4 regions of the Nonomuraea sp. NPDC050451 genome follow, and region 3 is predicted to be linked to each of the others. Evidence: riboswitches for the same ligand, from Rfam matches in the RefSeq annotation. Region 3 holds a riboswitch; each other region holds the start of a gene.
The links. A riboswitch is a leader RNA that binds a small molecule or an ion and turns the genes downstream of it on or off. The one in region 3 is predicted to bind cyclic di-AMP.
Positions count from the first base shown of each region.

Region 1 (4,128 bases), on a different contig from region 3:
CCCTCGGCCGTGAACCGTGGACGCTGTGGGACGCGGGGCGTTGGGCTGTCGGGGTCGTGGGGGGTGGGCGGTGTGGGCGTGCAACCCGGGTGGCTGTGTTGAGGGGTGCCGTTGCGGTGGGGGTCGTGTGCGGGTCAGCGGGCGTCTTCCTGGAGGTCCTCAGCCATGTACGGCGGGTGGTGCCGCCCGTGCTCCGCCGTAAAAATGAAACTGAGAAATGGGAGAGCCCCGCCCGGAGGAGCCGGGCGGGGCTTCTTCACATGCCGGGACGGACCGCGCCGACGAACGACGCCCGACGCCATCCACTCAGCTTGTCGATGCGTACCCGTTCGCCTGTCCGAGGCGAGTGGACCATCTTGCCCTTGCCGACGTACATGCCCACGTGGCCGAGCCCCCTGAAGAACATCAGGTCGCCGGGCCGGAGGTTCCGCCACGAGACCTTGTTCCTGGTGCGGGCGAACTGGCTGGCCGCCACGCGCGGGAGCTTCACCCCGGCCTTCTTCCAGGCGTACTGGACGAGGCCGGAGCAGTCGAACGAACCAGGGCCTGTGGCTCCGTACCGGTACGGGTCACCGATCTGGTTCTTGGCCACGGCGACGGCCTTGCGGGCCTTCGCCTTCTGACGGGCGACCTTGGCCGCCCTCAGCGCCGCGGCCGAGGTCGTCTTCGAGGTGCCGGCGGTTGCGGCCGCCTTGGCCGTCGAAGCGGACCCGGTCGTGGCCGCCTGAGCCGTTGGGGCATGGAGGATCGCACCTCCGGCCGTCACGGTCATCGTGAGCGCTACGCCACTCAGGGCAATGCGGGACAGACGGGGGTTATGCAGGGAGGTAGACAGGATTTCTCCTTGTGTCTTCCACGAATGCCTACCGGGTTAGCTGACGGATTCGGGCCTGGAAGTCGCCCTACGGCGCGGTCTACGCGCCGATTCACCCCCTGATCCCTGGGAACTGGGATCGATGGGTCCCCGGCTCCGTGCCTCCTGGCTGCACGGACTCGGCAGGCCGACCGCCCGATCGATGTGTCGATATGGGGACGTTTGGGCGGTTGACCAGCGGATCTTTATCTGTCTCACACCGGGAGAGACCGGTGCGGGTTCGCGGAGGACATGGCTTGTTCACCGCGACGTCGCCAGAAGCTACGCCGAAGGGTCAAGGATCGGCAAAGCGGGACACCGCCTGTAAAGATCAGATAGTGGAGTCAGTAAGGATGAAAATCCCTGCTGGAACCCCAGGCTCCGTTATCGAAATGTGACACTGCTCACATTTGTTTTCGCGCCCGTTTGTCAGGCCCCAAATGTCGCGTTTGTCACACTTGTTGCGGCTTCCGGGCGGCGCGTCGTACGCGTGGATCGTTCCCATGGCGCCCCGATCGGGCGCAGGGATCAACGATCCAGCGTCGTAGGCTACGGGCGGATGGCGCCCACGAGGCGGCCGCCGTACGCCGAGAGTTTGACGACCTTGACCACGTCGCCCGTCTGCGGCGCGTGAACGATTTTCCCGTCGCCGGCGTAGATACTGACGTGACCCAAGCTCGAGCTGAAGATCAGGTCCCCCGGCTGGAGGGCGTTCAGTGAGACCTTGCGACTCGCGCCCCAGGCCCACTGCTGCCAGGTCGTGCGCGGCAGCGACACGCCCGCGGCGCGCCACGACGCCTGGGTCAGGCCGGAGCAGTCCCAGCCGCCCGGGCCCGTCCCGCCGAACACGTACGGCTTGCCCACCTGGGCGAACGCGAAGCGCAGGACGGCGGCGGCGTTGCCCGAGGCCGGGCCCGTGTACTGGATGCCGACGCTGTTCGGGTTGCCGGGGTTGTAGGCGCCCAGCTTCTTCAGGAGCTTCTTCTGCTCGGCGATCAGCTTCATGATCTCCGAGCGCTCCTTCTCGACCCCGTCCCGTTCCCGGTCGGCCGCCTCCAGCGCTTCTTCCGCCTTGTCGCGCTCGACCTTCAGCCCGCGGTTCTCCCGGTCGAACGCGGCCAGCTTCTCCGCCCGCTCCCGCGAGAGCTGCCCCGCCAGCGCCAGGCTCATCAGGAAGTCGTCGGGGTGGTCCGAGCTCACCAGGCCGGGCAAGGAGGTCACGTCGGTGCCGAGCTTGTAGCTGTCGACGGCCATGCCGATCACCTGGGCGCGCAGGTCCGCGACCGTCGCCAGCTTGGTCTTGTAGCGGTCGTTCAGCTTGGTGTAGGCGCTCTTGGCGGCCTTGTAGCGCTCGGTGGCCGTGTTGAACTGGTCGACGACCTTGTCGGCCTTGTCGTTGAGCTTCTCGAGCTTGGCCTTGGCCTGCCCGAGGGTGGGCCTGGGATCAGCGACGGCGGCTCCCACAGGGGACAGGACCAGCCCGAACGCGAGACCCGCGGCCACCGGCACCCTGCCAAACCTCACTGTGTCGCCTCCCAGGGATCATATCTGGGGCGAAATAGTACAGAAGTGGCGGGTGAGGTCTCACCTAATCCGCTCAATTCGTAATACGACGCCGATCCCTGGCGGACCACGGCAAACCCGCCCGTAAGGGGTCCACGTACTCTAGGCCCGGCCCAGCCTGCGCAGCAGCAAACCAGACGGAACGGGTCTGGCTCCCATCCGCCTGACGGACTCGGCCACCTCGCGGTCCGACGACACCACGGCCATGGCCCGGCCGGGCGGCTCGGCGCGGACGAGCTGGCGGATCAGGTCGTCGGCGATCTCCCCCGGCTGGCTGAACAGCACCCGCACCCCGCGCGGCGCCACGACCTGCACCGGGGAGTTCAGCTCGGCCCCGTCGAACACGACGGTCACCTCGACCCTGGTCTGCGCCACCAGCCCGCCGAGCCCGGTCATGAGCCGGGTGCGCTGGTCGGCCAGGGTGAGCGTGCCGTAGCCGGTCTTGGTCACGTTGTAGCCGTCGATGATCAGGTGGACCTGCGGCAGGGCCAGGAGCTGGTCGAGCAGCTGCGGGTCGTCGTCGGCCAGCGCCCGCGCGGGCACCCCCCGGACGCCGGGCCGCTCGCCGGTGACCGCGGCGACCGAGTCGGCGGGCCGGCTGATCGTCGTGGGCAGGGCGAGCTCCCTGCGCAGCCCGGCCGAGGCGTCCTGCAGCGCGTCGAGCAGCACTCTGATGCGGGCGTCCTCGATGCTCCTGCCCTCGCGGGCCGCCCGGCGCGAGGCCTCCAGCTGCTTCTCCACGTCGGCCAGCCGCTCGCGCAGGCGCCGTAGCTCGGACTCGCCCGCAGTGCCCGCGGCCGAGGCTGCCGATCTGGCGTCCTCGGCCGCATGCTCCATCTCCTCGGCCCGCTGCACCGCGGCCTTGGCCCGCTCGCGGGCGTCGTGGAGCTTGCGTCTCAGGTCGGAGTTTTCCGCCCGGGCCGCCCTGATCTGCTCGCGCAGCCGGTCGGCCTCCTCCTTGGCGGCGGTCTTCTGCGCGGCGAGCTGCTCTCGGAGCCGGGTGACGGCCTCCTCGCGCTCCGATCCCTCGGCCGCCACCGCCGACTGCACCAGGTCCGTACGGGCGACCTCGATCATCTCCGCCCAGCCGGGCGGACGGGTGAGGTAGGCGGCCGCGGCCACGAGCACGGGGTCGGCGGCCGGCGGGACGTTGCCCTCGGCCAGGGACGCCACCAATTCGGGCCAGCCGGCCTCCACCGATTCGGCCACCAGCTCGCGGAACTTCTTGTCGTTCTCGAGCTGCGCCGCGATGGGCGCGCTGCCGAGTTTGGCGCGTTTACGGGGGTCGAACTTGGCTATCCCCCGAAGGGGCGGCGGTATGGAGGCAGCGGGCATCGTCCCGAGGACCTGGGATGCCAGATCGACGACATTGAGCCGCACCTGCTCGGGAAGCGGGCGAGACAGGCCTTCACCCGCTGAACTCATCCCACTTGTCCCTTCGTGACATGCCCTTTCAGACAAGGGTACGGCTGCCGCGTACCTGACCGTAACGGCCACCTGTCTATAGACAAGCGCTTGGTTGGGGATATACGACTGAGCCGGGACGGGCGTTCACCCGGGAGGCCGACCATGGCAGAAGAGATCCGTACCTCCACCCGTGACCTGGTGGACCTGCGCGGCAGCCTGGCCCGCTGGCTGCGCGGAAGGGTGGGTGGGAGCGCCTCGGTGTCCGAAGTGTCCAGGCCCACCGAGAACGGCCTGTCCAGCGAGAC
Region 1 covers NZ_JBITHZ010000001.1:483,650-487,777, reverse strand. The annotation lists gene ACIBI9_RS02130 (C40 family peptidase) at 257-772, opposite strand; cyclic di-AMP (ydaO/yuaA leader) riboswitch at 846-1,009, opposite strand; gene ACIBI9_RS02125 (NlpC/P60 family protein) at 1,403-2,377, opposite strand; gene ACIBI9_RS02120 (NYN domain-containing protein) at 2,519-3,841, opposite strand; gene ACIBI9_RS02115 (phosphotransferase family protein) at 3,986-4,128, shown strand, end outside.
Region 1: it holds a riboswitch for cyclic di-AMP, as region 3 does, so the genes downstream of both, ACIBI9_RS02130 (C40 family peptidase) here and ACIBI9_RS42905 (C40 family peptidase) in region 3, are expected to answer to the same signal.

Region 2 (4,128 bases), on a different contig from region 3:
GGCGCGGCCTGGCGAGCGGGCGGCGCCGGTGCACCTTGCTCAGGAAGTGCTTGACCATCCGTCGGGTGAGCTCGCCGTCGGCCGGCAGGCCGCCGCTGACCGGCCAGCACGTCTCGTCGCCTGTCGCGTCCGCGCCGTACCCGATGACCTTGCCGGTACGGCCGTCGATCGTCACCGCGGAGGGTTCGTCGAGCACGATGCCCTTGCCCCTGACGTAGATCCGGGTACGGGCGCCCCCGAGGTCCATCGCCAGGTCGCGGCCGAGGAGACTCATGACAGGACTGCGGACGTCGCGATCGTGGCGGGCATGCCGGGTCTATTTCCGGGGCCGCTCCAACCCAACACCAGGAACGGAGTGGTTCCCCTTTACCTGAGGCCCCTGAGGGCGGCCAGGGTCTCCTCGGCCCACTCGATGCCGGTGCGGACCTGGGCCAGCCCGAGCCGCAGCGCGTAGCGGCCGGAGCCGTCCCCGGGCTGGCAGTCCAGGGCCACCAGCCGGGCCTCGTACCCGGCCTTGATCCGCTCGACCACCGCGATCGCCTCCTCCGTGGACAGCAGCGGCAGCAGGAACGCCTGCAGCGCGGTCTCGTTGCGTACGACGAAGACCGGTTCGTGCTCCACCAGCCACGTGTGCAGCTCCCGCGCCCCCTCGGGGGTGATCGTGTAGATCTTGCGCCCCCTCGCGCCCTCGGACGAGGCCGCCACCAGGCCGTCGGCCGCCATCTTCACCAGCTCGGGATAGATCTGCGTGTGCCCGGCCTGCCACACGTGGTTGAGCGAGCGCGGGCGCGCTCCTGCCGCTGTCGATGGCGTTGGTGATGGAGATGTTCCCGCCCGGTACGAACGGCGCCCGAGTCCAGGGCGCGCTCGGCGGCGTGATGGGGCTGACGTACCTGGCCGGGCCGTTCCTGGGCGGGCTGTTCACCGACCATGCGACCTGGCGCTGGGCCTTCTACGTGAACGTGCCGCTCGGCCTCGTGTTGATCGCGATCGTCGCGCGCCGCCTGCCGAACCGGCCGGGCGTGGGCGGCGGCGGGCGCCCCGACTACGCGGGCATCGCGGTCTTCACCGTGGCCATCAGCGCGCTGCTGCTGGGCCTGACGGAGAAGGGTCTGGACGGCCACACCTGGAACGACGCCGCCGTGGCCGGGCCGATCGTGCTGGCGGCCGCGTTGCTGGCGGTGTTCGTGCTGGTCGAGAGGCGGGCGGTCAGCCCGATCATGCCCATGCACCTGTTCGGCAACCGCACCTACACGCTCGTGAACGTCACGTCGTTCTTCACGGCCTTCTGCATGTACGCCGGCGTGGTGTTCCTGCCGCGTTACTTCCAGGAGTCCCTCGGCGTCAGCGCCACCGAGTCCGGGCTGAGGATCTACCCGATGACGCTGGCCATGGTCGTGGGCAGCGTCGTCATGGGCGCGCTCATGTCCAGGACGAGGGTCTACAAGCCGTGGCTGGTCGCCTCCCCGTTCCTGCTCGTCGCGGGCACCCTGCTCTGCCTGAACCTGACCGCGCACACCGACGGGCTGCTGCTGGCCGGCTGGATGCTGCTGATCGGGCTGGGCATGGGCCCGATGTTGTCCGGGCTGACCGTGGCCTCCCAGCAGTCCGTCGAGCCGCAGTACATCGGCGTCGCCTCGGCGAACCTGACCTTCTTCCGCCAGATCGGCGGCTCCGTGGCGCTGGCCGTCGGCGGCACCCTCTACACCTCGACGGTCACCGCGGACGCGCCCGCGCACGGGCTGGCCGCCGCGCACGCCTCCGCCGCGGCGGCGGTCATCCCGTCGCTGGGGGTGGCGGGGGCGCTGCTCGCCCTGGTGGCGCTGGTGGCGATGCCGGCCAGGCGGTTGGAGGTGCCCGCCACGCCGGAGAGCAGGGCGGAGGCCAGTTTCGCGTCATAAGCGGCGCCGTGCGAAGCTGTGATAGTCCCCAACACCATGGAGGTCCTCATGGCGGATACACCGGAGCCGGAAGTCAGCGAGACTCCCGAGGACGAGTTGAAGCGCAAGTTCCGCGAGGCGCTGGAGCGCAAGCGCGGCCAGCACGCGGGCTCGGGCGCGGGTGGCAAGGGCGGCGACCCATCAAAGATCCACGGGACGCATGGTCCGGCTGCGAGTAAAAGATCGTTCAGGCGCAAGAGCGGCGGCTGAGGCCGGGAATTTCAAGGGGGTACGGCAATGCCGTGCCCCCTTTCTCTATGCCCGGGGACAGGTAGATCTTTACACCGATTCATGACGAACTGTTTGTGTTTGTCCGGAATACGTGGTTAGAGTGATGCCCACTTACCAGCCGGTGGCGTGGACCACAGAAGGAACCAGCCGGCTGGCGCCTAATCCCGATCACTCGGGAGCCGGGGACCCACCTCCCTGGGGTGAATCCGACCACGTGTCGGTAGGGCACCTCCACGCCCGAACCCGTCAGCTAACCCGGTAGGCGAGATGGAGAGGACATATGCATAACTTGAATGATCACGTAGAACATCCACACGGCGTGATGACGACCGCCCTCTGAGCGGTCCCTTCCCCAGGCTCGTTTCGCGCTCCGCGTAGCTTTCCCCCTTGTCAGGTGCTTTGCCCTGCTACGCCCTTTTTCAAGCGAGCGCAACCTCCCTGCCCCCTCGCGAAGGACTTACTTTTCATGTCTGCACGTTTTGGCCTGCGTACCCTCGCTCTGCTCACCGCCTCCACCGTCGGCGCGCTCACCATCGCCGGCACCGCGGCCCACGCCGACTCCAACACGGACGAGAAGGTCCTGCTCAAGGGCTCGACCACCGCTTCGTACTTCTGGGACGACGCCTCCGGCCGCGCCGGGGACACCGGCCTGCCCGCCAGTGGCAAGCCCATGCAGAAAGGCCTGGCCGCCAGCCCGAGCTGGCCGCTCATGACCGAGGGCTACGTGATCCACGACGGCAAGAAGCTGCCCTTCTTCGTCGGCGACCGCGGCCCGGGCGTGCCCTCCAACAACGGGGTCATGCTCGACCTGGACGGCAAGACGTTCGCGGAGCTGACCGGCGGCACGTTCAACATGGACACGCTCGGCGTCGACGGCAACGGCGGCGAGGGGCACATCAAGGTCGACTACGTCATCACCAAGTGGGGCAACGGTCCCGGCAAGAAGAACTACCCGGTCCCGTTCTCGACCGGCGCCTGGTCCGAACACGACGACAACCCGGCCGAGCCCCCGGCGGGCGCCGCGGCCGTGCCGCCCGCGCGCGAGGCCGGAGAGTGGAGCGCCGGCACGGGCGCCGTCGTGGCCAGCGCCGTGGCCGCGGTGGGCGGCGGCGTGGCGCTCGCCAGCGACCGCGTACGCAATCTCCTCAAGGGCTGAACTTTACGGACCTGGACCAGAATGTCATTCTGGTCCACGTGACCACCCGCGTAGCCGCGAACGGCATCGAAATCGCCTACGAGAGCTTCGGCTCGCACGAAGGACGCCCCCTGCTCCTCATCATGGGGCTCGGCGCGCAGCTCATCCACTGGGATGAAGGCCTCTGCGAGCTGCTGGCGGACCAGGGACACCACGTCGTACGGTTCGACAACCGCGACGCCGGCCTGTCCACCCACTTCCACGATCAGGGCGTTCCCGCGATGGGGGCGCCCTCGCCGTATCTGCTGGACGACCTGGCCGACGACGCGGCGGGACTCATGGACGCGCTGGGCTGGCCGGCCGCCCACGTGGTCGGGGCGTCGATGGGCGGCATGATCGCTCAGGCCCTGGCCATCCGCCACCCGGACCGGGTGCTGACCCTGACCTCGATCATGTCAACTCCCGGCCCCTCGGTGGCCCCGCCCACCGAGGCCGCGCTCGCCGCCCTCATGGCCGCGCCCCCCGCCGACCGCGAAGCGGTCCTGGCCCAGGCGGTGCGCACCTGGTCGGTCATCGGCTCGCCCGGATACGAGCTGGACCACGACCGGATCACCCTGCTGGCCGGACTCGCGTTCGACCGCTGCTTCGACCCCGAGGGGACGGCCCGGCAGCTCGCCGCCATCATGGCCTCGGGCGACCGCACCCTCGGGCTCGCCGGGGTGCGGGTGCCCACGCTGGTGCTGCACGGGGAGGCGGACCAGCTCGTCCCGGTCGCGGGCGGCCACGCCACGGCCGCGGCCGTGCCGGGCGCCCGGCTGGTGA
Region 2 covers NZ_JBITHZ010000022.1:39,084-43,211, forward strand. The annotation lists gene ACIBI9_RS43545 (rod shape-determining protein) at 1-274, opposite strand, end outside; gene ACIBI9_RS43550 (PadR family transcriptional regulator) at 367-768, opposite strand; gene ACIBI9_RS43555 (MFS transporter) at 795-1,901, shown strand; gene ACIBI9_RS43560 (DUF5302 domain-containing protein) at 1,950-2,150, shown strand; cyclic di-AMP (ydaO/yuaA leader) riboswitch at 2,317-2,451, shown strand; gene ACIBI9_RS43565 (hypothetical protein) at 2,638-3,327, shown strand; gene ACIBI9_RS43570 (alpha/beta hydrolase) at 3,366-4,128, shown strand, end outside.
Region 2: it holds a riboswitch for cyclic di-AMP, as region 3 does, so the genes downstream of both, ACIBI9_RS43565 (hypothetical protein) here and ACIBI9_RS42905 (C40 family peptidase) in region 3, are expected to answer to the same signal.

Region 3 (4,128 bases):
CGCTGGACGGCGGCCAGCTCGGCGTCCTGGCCGGTGATCGGCGGGAGCTGCTGGTAGCCCGCGCGCTTCATGGCCGCGATCGCGCCGCCCGCCATGCCGTCGTTCGCGGACAGCACGCCCGTGATGGTGTCCTTGCCCAGCGCGGTGATGGCCTGTTCCATCTCCTGCTGCGCCTTGTCGGGGCTCCAGTCGGGCGTGTCGAACTCCCTGCCGACCTTCACCTTCCCGTCCAGCACGCTCTTGGCGCCCTTCTTGTAGTCGGCCGAGCTGGGGTCGGTGGGGGAGCCGTGGATCATCACGATCTGGCCCTTCGCCGCCGTGCCCCTGGCGGTCATGGCGTCGAGCAGGGCCTGGCCCTGCATCTCGCCCACCCGTACGTTGTTGAACGAGACGTAGTACGCGTAGTCGATGCCCGAGATCAGCCGGTCGTAGGCGATGACCGGGACCTTCTTCTGCTTGGCCTGGTTCACCAGGGGGGCCACGGCGTTGGCGTCCACGGCGTCGAGCACGAGCACGTCGGCCTGCTGGGTGAGCGCGGCCTCGACCTGTTGCTGCTGCTTGGGGGCGTCCTGCTCGGCGTTGCTGTAGAGGATCTTGCAGTCGGGGCAGAGCGACTTGACCTTCGCCTCGAACAGCGGGCGGTCGAACGCCTCGTACCGGGTGGTCTTGGACTCGGGCAGGAACAGCGCGATCGTCTTGCCGCCCTGGCTCTGCGTGGTCGTGGTGGTGGTGCTGGTGCCGTTTCCGGTGCTGTTCCCGGCGTTTCCACAGGCGGCGGCCAGGAGGACCGCCGCGACAGGGATTGATCGCCATGCTCGGTGCATCGCACTTCGTCCTTCCGGATGTGCCGCCCCTGTGCTTGGTAAGTAAGGTAATTTACTATCAGCCGAGTTGGCTAGGCTCTGCTTCCTCAAAGGAGGGTGAGATGCGGGGGGACCTGGGTAATCCGCGGCTGCTGCGAGTGCTGAACGAGCGCCGCCTGCTCGACCATCTTCAGGAGCACGGCCCCGCCTCGCGCGCCGACCTCGCCAAGATCACCGGCCTGTCGAAGCCCACGGTGTCCGCGGCGCTGGCCGGGCTGGAGGAGGACGGGCTCGTCCACGTCGTCGGCGAGGTCTCCGGCCGCCCGGGTCCGGTCACGTCCCTGTACGACCTCAACGCCGCCGCCACCCACGTCGCCGGCGTCGACATCGGGCGCGACTGGATCAGGGTCGGTGTCGCCGACCTGCGCGGCGCCTTCGCCGGCCGGAGAGACGGGCGCAACACCGCCCTCACCTCCGCCGAGCTGGCCGTGCTGGTCGGGCAGCTGTGCCGGGCCGCCGCCCGCGAGGCCGACGTCGACTGGCCCGCCATCGCCTGCGCCGTCGTCGGATCGCCCGGCGTGTACGACTCGGCGCTCGGACGCCTGGAGTTCGCCCCCAACCTGCCCGGCCCCGATCTGGCCGAGCGCCTGCGCGCCGCGCTGGAGGTCGACCTCGTCATCGAGAACGACATCAACCTGGCCGCCGTCGCCGAGCACGTGCATGGTGCGGGGCGCGGCAAGTCCAACTTCGCGCTGGTGTCCATCGGCACCGGCGTCGGCATGGGCATCGTGATCAACGGCGAGCTGTACGTGGGCGCCCGGGGGGCGGCGGGGGAGGTCTCGTACCTGCCCGCGGCCGAGGACCCCCCGCCGTCGGCCGGCGACGCCCTGGCCCACGGTGCCACGGAGGCGGTGGCCGCCGCGCCCGGGGTGGTCCGCGCGGCCCGCGCCGCCGGCCTGAGCCTGGAGACGGCCAAGAAGGTCTTCGCCGCGGCGGCCTCCGGCGACGGCGTCGCCCGCTCGGTGGTGGAGGCCGAGGGGCGCCGCATCGGCGGCCTGCTGGTGGCGGTGGCGGCCGTGCTGGATCCGGAGGTGATCGTGCTCAGCGGCGGCGTGGGCCGCAACCTGGATCTCCTGGGGGAGGCCATCGAGGGCCGCATCGCCGAGCTCGGCCCGCTGCGGCCGTCGGTGGTGGCCAGCACACTGGGAGACAGCGGCGTCCTGCTGGGCGCGGTGGCCCGCGCCAGGGCCCGCGCATGGGACCTCATCTTCGACGCCCGCCTCCCCTGACCGCACGCGGGGAGGCGGACGCGGAAGCCTCCTACAGGGTGGCCGTGAGAGTGGTGGGCGTTTCGTCGCGCTCCTTCTTGAGCTTGGTCCAGAGCCGTACGCCCTTGGGGTCAGGGCGGACGCCCCCCACGAAGGAGTCCCTGCGCCAGGAGGTCAGGCGCTCTTCCTTGACCACGTCTCCCGTGCGCGGGGAGTGGACCATGTAGCCGGGCCGGGAGATCATCCCGACATGCCCGAGGCCGTGGAAGAAGACCAGATCGCCGGGTTTGAGGTCCTTCCAGGCGATCTTTCTGCCGAACGCGCCGTACTGTTCGGCCGCGGTGCGGGGGAGTTCGATTCCGGCGTGCTCGTACGCCCTGAGCATGAGTCCGGAGCAGTCGTATCCGCTCGGGCTGGCGCCGCCCCACACGTACGGTGTGCCGCGCTTGCTCATGGCGTACTTGATGGCGATCTTCCAGGCGGGCTTCGGGGCCTGTTTCTCCTGGATGTCCTTGATCTGGTTGCCGGTCAGAGTGGTGGGGTCGTCGATCTTGGTCGAGGCATGGGCTGGGGAGGCCAGGATGAGCCCGGCGGCGCCCGCCGCCAGGACAATGGCGATTCGAGACAGGGGTCTGTCCTTCCATACGGCCGGCCGGGTTAGCTGACGGGCTCGGGCCTGGAAGTAGCCCTACGGCATGGGGGTGCCGACTCGCCCCAGGGGGAAGTTGGGTCCCCGACTCCACGCAGCGGCTGCGCGGATTAGGCTGGTCGGTGACTTTAACGAAACGGTCAAAGAACCGCAATACGGACAAAGAGGGCGTCCGAAAAATGAGATGAAGTGTTCGTCAGTCGAGACGACGCGGTAAGGTACGGCCCATGGAGTCGCGTAACATCCGTCTGGCCGTCATCCCCGGCGATGGGATCGGCACCGAGGTCGTGGCCGAAGGGCTCAAGGTCCTGGAGGCAGTCGGCACGAAGATCGAGCCCACTCACTACGACCTGGGAGCCGCACGCTATCACCGTACCGGTGAGACGCTGCCCGACGCCGTGCTCGAAGAGCTGCGCGGCTACGACGCGATCCTGCTCGGCGCCGTGGGCGACCCCAGTGTGCCGCCAGGCATCCTCGAGCGCGATCTGCTGCTCCGGCTCCGCTTCGAGTTCGACCACTACGTCAACCTGCGCCCGGTCAAGCTGTTCCCCGGCGTGGCGACCCCGCTGGCCGACACGCCGGCGGAGAACATCGACATGATCGTCGTCCGCGAGGGCACCGAGGGCCTCTACGCGGGCACCGGCGGCGCCATGCGGCGCGGCACCCCGCACGAGATCGCCACCCAGGAGTCGCTCAACACCGCCTACGGTGTCGAGCGCGTGGTGCGCTACGCGTTCGAGAAGGCCGTCACGCGGCCGCGCAAGAAGCTGACGCTCGTCCACAAGACCAACGTCCTCACCTACGCCGGTGACCTGTGGCAGCGCACGGTCAACCGCCTGGCGGCGGAATACCCCGACGTCACGACCGACTACTGCCACATCGACGCGGCCTCGATGTTCTTCGTGAGCCAGCCGGAGCGGTTCGACGTGGTCGTCACCGACAACCTGTTCGGTGACATCATCACCGACCTGGGCGCCGCCATCGCGGGCGGCATCGGCCTGGCCGCCAGCGGCAACATCAACCCCGAGCGGTCCGCGCCGAGCATGTTCGAGCCGGTGCACGGCAGCGCCCCCGACATCGCCGGCCAGGGCAAGGCCGACCCCACCGCGACCATCCTGTCCGTCGCCATGCTCCTCGACCACCTCGGCCTGCACGCCGAGGCGGCCAAGGTCGAGCAGGCGGTCGCCGACGACATCCTCGAACGGCTGGCCGGCTGGGCGGGTCGCACCACCCACGAGATCGGTGACGACATCACCGCGCGAGTATCCGGCTAGGACCGCCTAGCCTCCAACGCGCCTGGTGGTCCGAAGAGGGCCGCCAGGCGCTTTTTTGCGTCCAAAAGGGCTGATCGCCCCATTGGCCGCTTGCCATCCCATATAGCGAGACAATAGGAAGTACGGGGCTGCCT
Region 3 covers NZ_JBITHZ010000021.1:96,249-100,376, reverse strand. The annotation lists gene ACIBI9_RS42915 (sugar ABC transporter substrate-binding protein) at 1-824, opposite strand, end outside; gene ACIBI9_RS42910 (ROK family protein) at 926-2,092, shown strand; gene ACIBI9_RS42905 (C40 family peptidase) at 2,124-2,525, opposite strand; cyclic di-AMP (ydaO/yuaA leader) riboswitch at 2,703-2,847, opposite strand; gene ACIBI9_RS42900 (3-isopropylmalate dehydrogenase) at 2,948-3,994, shown strand.

Region 4 (4,128 bases), on a different contig from region 3:
GGCAATTGTCCCGGCGGATTGATCCAATTGCCTTAATCAACTGCCTGACCTGGGTTGTCGGATCGTGTGGTGACGTCGTACAAAGCGAGCGATTGGTGGCTCGCCGTGCGCCGGAAAGATCGCGCCGCGGACGCGTGCCCAGCGATAACGAGGGTATCGATCATGTGGAATATCCATGGCGAACTGATCGAAAACTGGAACGCTGGTCAGGGCTATTCCGGAAGCCCCAATGTGATCACTCTACGTTCTGACATATCGCGAGTGCGTCATATATAGCGGATCATGTCAATAGCGCTCGTCAAGTGCGGCGATTGTCATGCTTGACGACCTTTCCAGGATGCGTTTACCGTCTGCGAGGAGCGGCTTCGGCCCGTCTGTGAGGTCCGAGTTCTGCTGTTGGGGGGAGGGCTCCCGATGGATGTGCTCACTGAAGGCGTTGAGCTCAGCCATGCTGATTTGGCGCTGCTGGCGGAGTTGGCCAAGGGAGTCACGGTCGATCGGGTAGGGCGGCGGCTGGATATCAGCGGGCGCACGGTACGCCGAAGGCTGCGGGGCATCTGCGATCGCATAGGCGTGGCCACGGCGATCGAGGCCGTGGCCTGGGCAGCCCGCCGCCAGCTGATCTAGCCGCGGCGGACCGCCGGGGTGCCGCGCTCAGTCGGCGATGCGCACCGCGCCGGCGAACGGCCGCCTCGCGATCGACGCGATCCGTACGACGTCACCCGTCTGCGGGGCGTGCACCATCATGCCCCCGCCGATGTAGATGCCCACGTGGTGCAGGTCGCTGTAGAAGAACACCAGATCGCCCGGCCGGAGTTCCTCGCGCGAGATGTGCCGGCCGGCCGTCCACTGGTCGCCGGTGTAGTGCGGCAGCGAGATGCCCACCCGCTGGAACGCGGCCATGACGAGCCCGGAGCAGTCGTAGGAGCCGGGGCCCTCGGCGCCCCAGACGTACGGCTTGAGCTGCTGCGTGAGCGCCCAGCGCGCGGCCTCCGCGGCCTTCCCCGAGCCCGGGATCGGCAGGTTGACGCGCACGGCACGCGTGCCGGGGCGTCCGGCCTCGCCCAGGGCCCGCCTGAACAGGCTGCTCTCGACCTTCGCCACCAGCTTCGTGATCTTGTCGCGCTTGGTGTCGAGCTCGGTGACGAGCTTCTGGACCTCGTCGATGCGGGCCGTGGCGCTCTCCTTGGCGCGGGTGGCCGTGTCCATCGCCTTGGTGAGCTGGTTGATCTCCTCGCCCTGCTCGGTCTGCAGCGCGTACGAGGTCGCGGCGCGGTTGAGGAAGCCCTCGGGGTCGTCGGAGGTGGCGAAGGCGAGGGTCTTCAGGCCACCGGTGATGTAGGCGTTCTGGGCCAGCGCGACGGCCTTCGCGCGCTTGGCGGCCAGATCCGACTCGCTGCTCGTCAACGTCTTCTGCGCGGACTCAGCGGCCTTCTTGGCGGTCTTGAGCTTCTCCCGCTGGCCGTTGTACTGCTCGGTCAGCGTCTCGATGTCGGTGTGCAGCTTCGTGGCCTGGTCGGCGAGCTCTTTCAGCGTGGGTTCGGGATCCGCGGACGCCGAACCGACGGGGATGGCGAACAGCAGCGCGGCGACTGTGAGACTCACCACACCGAAGCGGCGCGGTCGCCGAGCCCGTTCCGGAGGGCGGGCGTGCTTGCCCGCCGACTTCCCCCCACCGCTGAGCGTGGGCTTCACCAACCAGCTCCTCTCGTCGACGCCTACCGGGTTAGCTGACGGGTTCGGGCCGGAGCAGCCCTACCGAGAGACTCGGATTCACCCCAGTGGTGGCGTCGGAGGTCGCCACCGGCGGTTCCCCGGCTTCCCTTGCGAGAATTGGGCGTGTCTCCCGCGCGACACGCGGGGAACATTGTCGCTGGACACTAATGCACTCCGGGTTCGTGCTCAACCAGAACTGCCAAGTCTGTAGAGGTTTCACAACCGAAGGGTCACAAGGTGATCTCGTGGGCACCCGTGCAGAACAGGCCCTATGCCCCATTTGTCCGCGCTTTCGGCGGGCGCGAGCTGGCCGCGCCCACCCCGTGCCGATCTGACCACGAGATGTAACAAGATGGGCCGAGACATGGGAGTTAGGGCTGAGCCGTAATGAGATCTGTACCCTGGAGAACCATGGAGCAGGTGGCCGAGCTGACAGTGCCCGAGACCGCGGTGGTGGTCCGGCGTGCCCGCACGCCCGACGTGCGCATGGTCAGGCGCCTGGTCGACACCTACGCGGGGGCGGGGCCGCGGCTCCTTGAGAAGGCCACGGTGACCCTGTACGAGGACGTACAGGAGTTCTGGGTGGCCGAGCGAGGCGGGCAGGTCGTCGGCTGCGGCGCGCTCCACGTGCTCTGGGAGGACCTCGCCGAGGTCCGCACGGTGGCGGTGGATCCCGAGTGCCGGGGGATGGGCGTCGGCTACCGGATCGTCTCCGCGCTCATCCAGCAGGCTAAGGATTTGGGTCTGCGACGTGTATTCTGTCTGACTTTTGAGGTCGACTTCTTCGCGCGGCTCGGGTTCCGCCCGATTCAGGGCACACCGGTCTCGCCCGAGGTCTACGCCGAACTGCTGGCCTCGTACGACGAGGGTGTGGCGGAGTTTTTGGATCTTGAACACGTCAAGCCGAACACGCTGGGAAACACCCGCATGCTGCTCCACCTGACATCGGGTGACGTGGACCTTGACCAGATGGAAAGGTGATTGTTGATACCTATGTCGATACGTTGGGCAGCACAGGCATGTGTCCTGACACGTGCCACATGCGCACTCGAAGCGAGGTGACACGGTGAGCACCGGACAGCCGCCGTATCCACAGGACGAATCCGGCGACAACTCTGCGCCTCCCTATTACGGGCAGCAGAACCAGGGCCGCCACCCCGGCGAGCCCGACCCGGACGCGACTGTGATCGGCTACCGGGCGGACGACGCCTATGGGCAGCAGGGCTATGGCCAGCAGCCCCAGTACGGTCAGCAACAGCAGTACGGTCAGCAACCCCAGTACGGCCAGCAGCAGTACGGCCAGCAACCCCAGTACGGACAGCAGCAGCAGTCCCAGCCCGGCTACGGCCAGCAGGCCCAGCAGGGCTACGGCCAGCAGCCCCAGTACGGCCAGCAACCCCAGTCCCAGCCGGACTACGGCCAGCAGCAGCAGTCCCAGCCTGACTACGGTCAGCAGTACGGGCAGCAGCAGGGCTACGGCCAGCAGCCACAGTCGGGCCAGCAGGGCTATGGCCAGCAGTACGGGCAGCAGCAGCAGTCGCAGCCCGGCTACGGCCAGCAGGCCCAGTCCCAGCCTGGTTACGGGCAGCAGGGCTACGGCCAGCAGCAGCCCTCGGGCCAGCAGTACGGCCAGCAACCCCAGTCGCAGCCGGACTACGGCCAGCAGCAGTACGGCCAGCAGCCGCAGTCCCAGCCGGACTACGGCCAGCAGTACGGGCAGCAGCCCCAGTCGCAGCCCGACTACGGCCAGCAGCAGTACGGCCAGCAGGGCTACGGACAGCAGCAGCAGTCCCAGCCCGGCTACGCCCAGCAGGGCTACGGCGACCAGCAGTACGGCCAGCAGCAGTACGGGCAGCAGGGCTACGGCCAGGCGCAGCAGTACGGCCAGCCCGGCTACGGTCAGGCCTACGGCCAGCCCGGTCCCGTGGGCGTGCAGCCGCCCGGCGCTCCGGCCCCCCTGGCGGAGTGGTGGCAGCGCCTGGTGGCCAGGCTCATCGACGGTGTCATCCTCTTCATCGTGAACATGGTCATCACCGCCATCATGACGGCGATCTTCGTGGCCAGCTACGTCTCGAGCAGCGGCGCCAGCAGCGGTGTCTTCTCGAGCGTGATCGTGGCCATCCTGGCGACGATCATCGTGACCGCCATATGGGTCGGTTATGACTTCTTCCTGCTGAAGGCGAAGGGCCAGACCGTCGGCAAGATGGTCATGGGCATCAAGGTCGTCCCTGTGGGCCAGGGCCTGCCGCCGGGCGGCCTGGCGACCGACGCGGCGCTCAAGCGCGCCGGCGTCACCTGGGGCGGCTACGTGCTCGGTGCCCTCCCGCTGAGCTTCATCGGCACGCTGCTCGCCTACGCCGCCGTGGGCGTCAACGGCGCCTCGCAGCTGTGGGACAAGCCGCTGCAGCAGAC
Region 4 covers NZ_JBITHZ010000007.1:317,251-321,378, reverse strand. The annotation lists gene ACIBI9_RS24515 (LuxR C-terminal-related transcriptional regulator) at 415-627, shown strand; gene ACIBI9_RS24510 (NlpC/P60 family protein) at 655-1,605, opposite strand; cyclic di-AMP (ydaO/yuaA leader) riboswitch at 1,701-1,850, opposite strand; gene ACIBI9_RS24505 (amino-acid N-acetyltransferase) at 2,128-2,697, shown strand; gene ACIBI9_RS24500 (RDD family protein) at 2,783-4,128, shown strand, end outside.
Region 4: it holds a riboswitch for cyclic di-AMP, as region 3 does, so the genes downstream of both, ACIBI9_RS24510 (NlpC/P60 family protein) here and ACIBI9_RS42905 (C40 family peptidase) in region 3, are expected to answer to the same signal.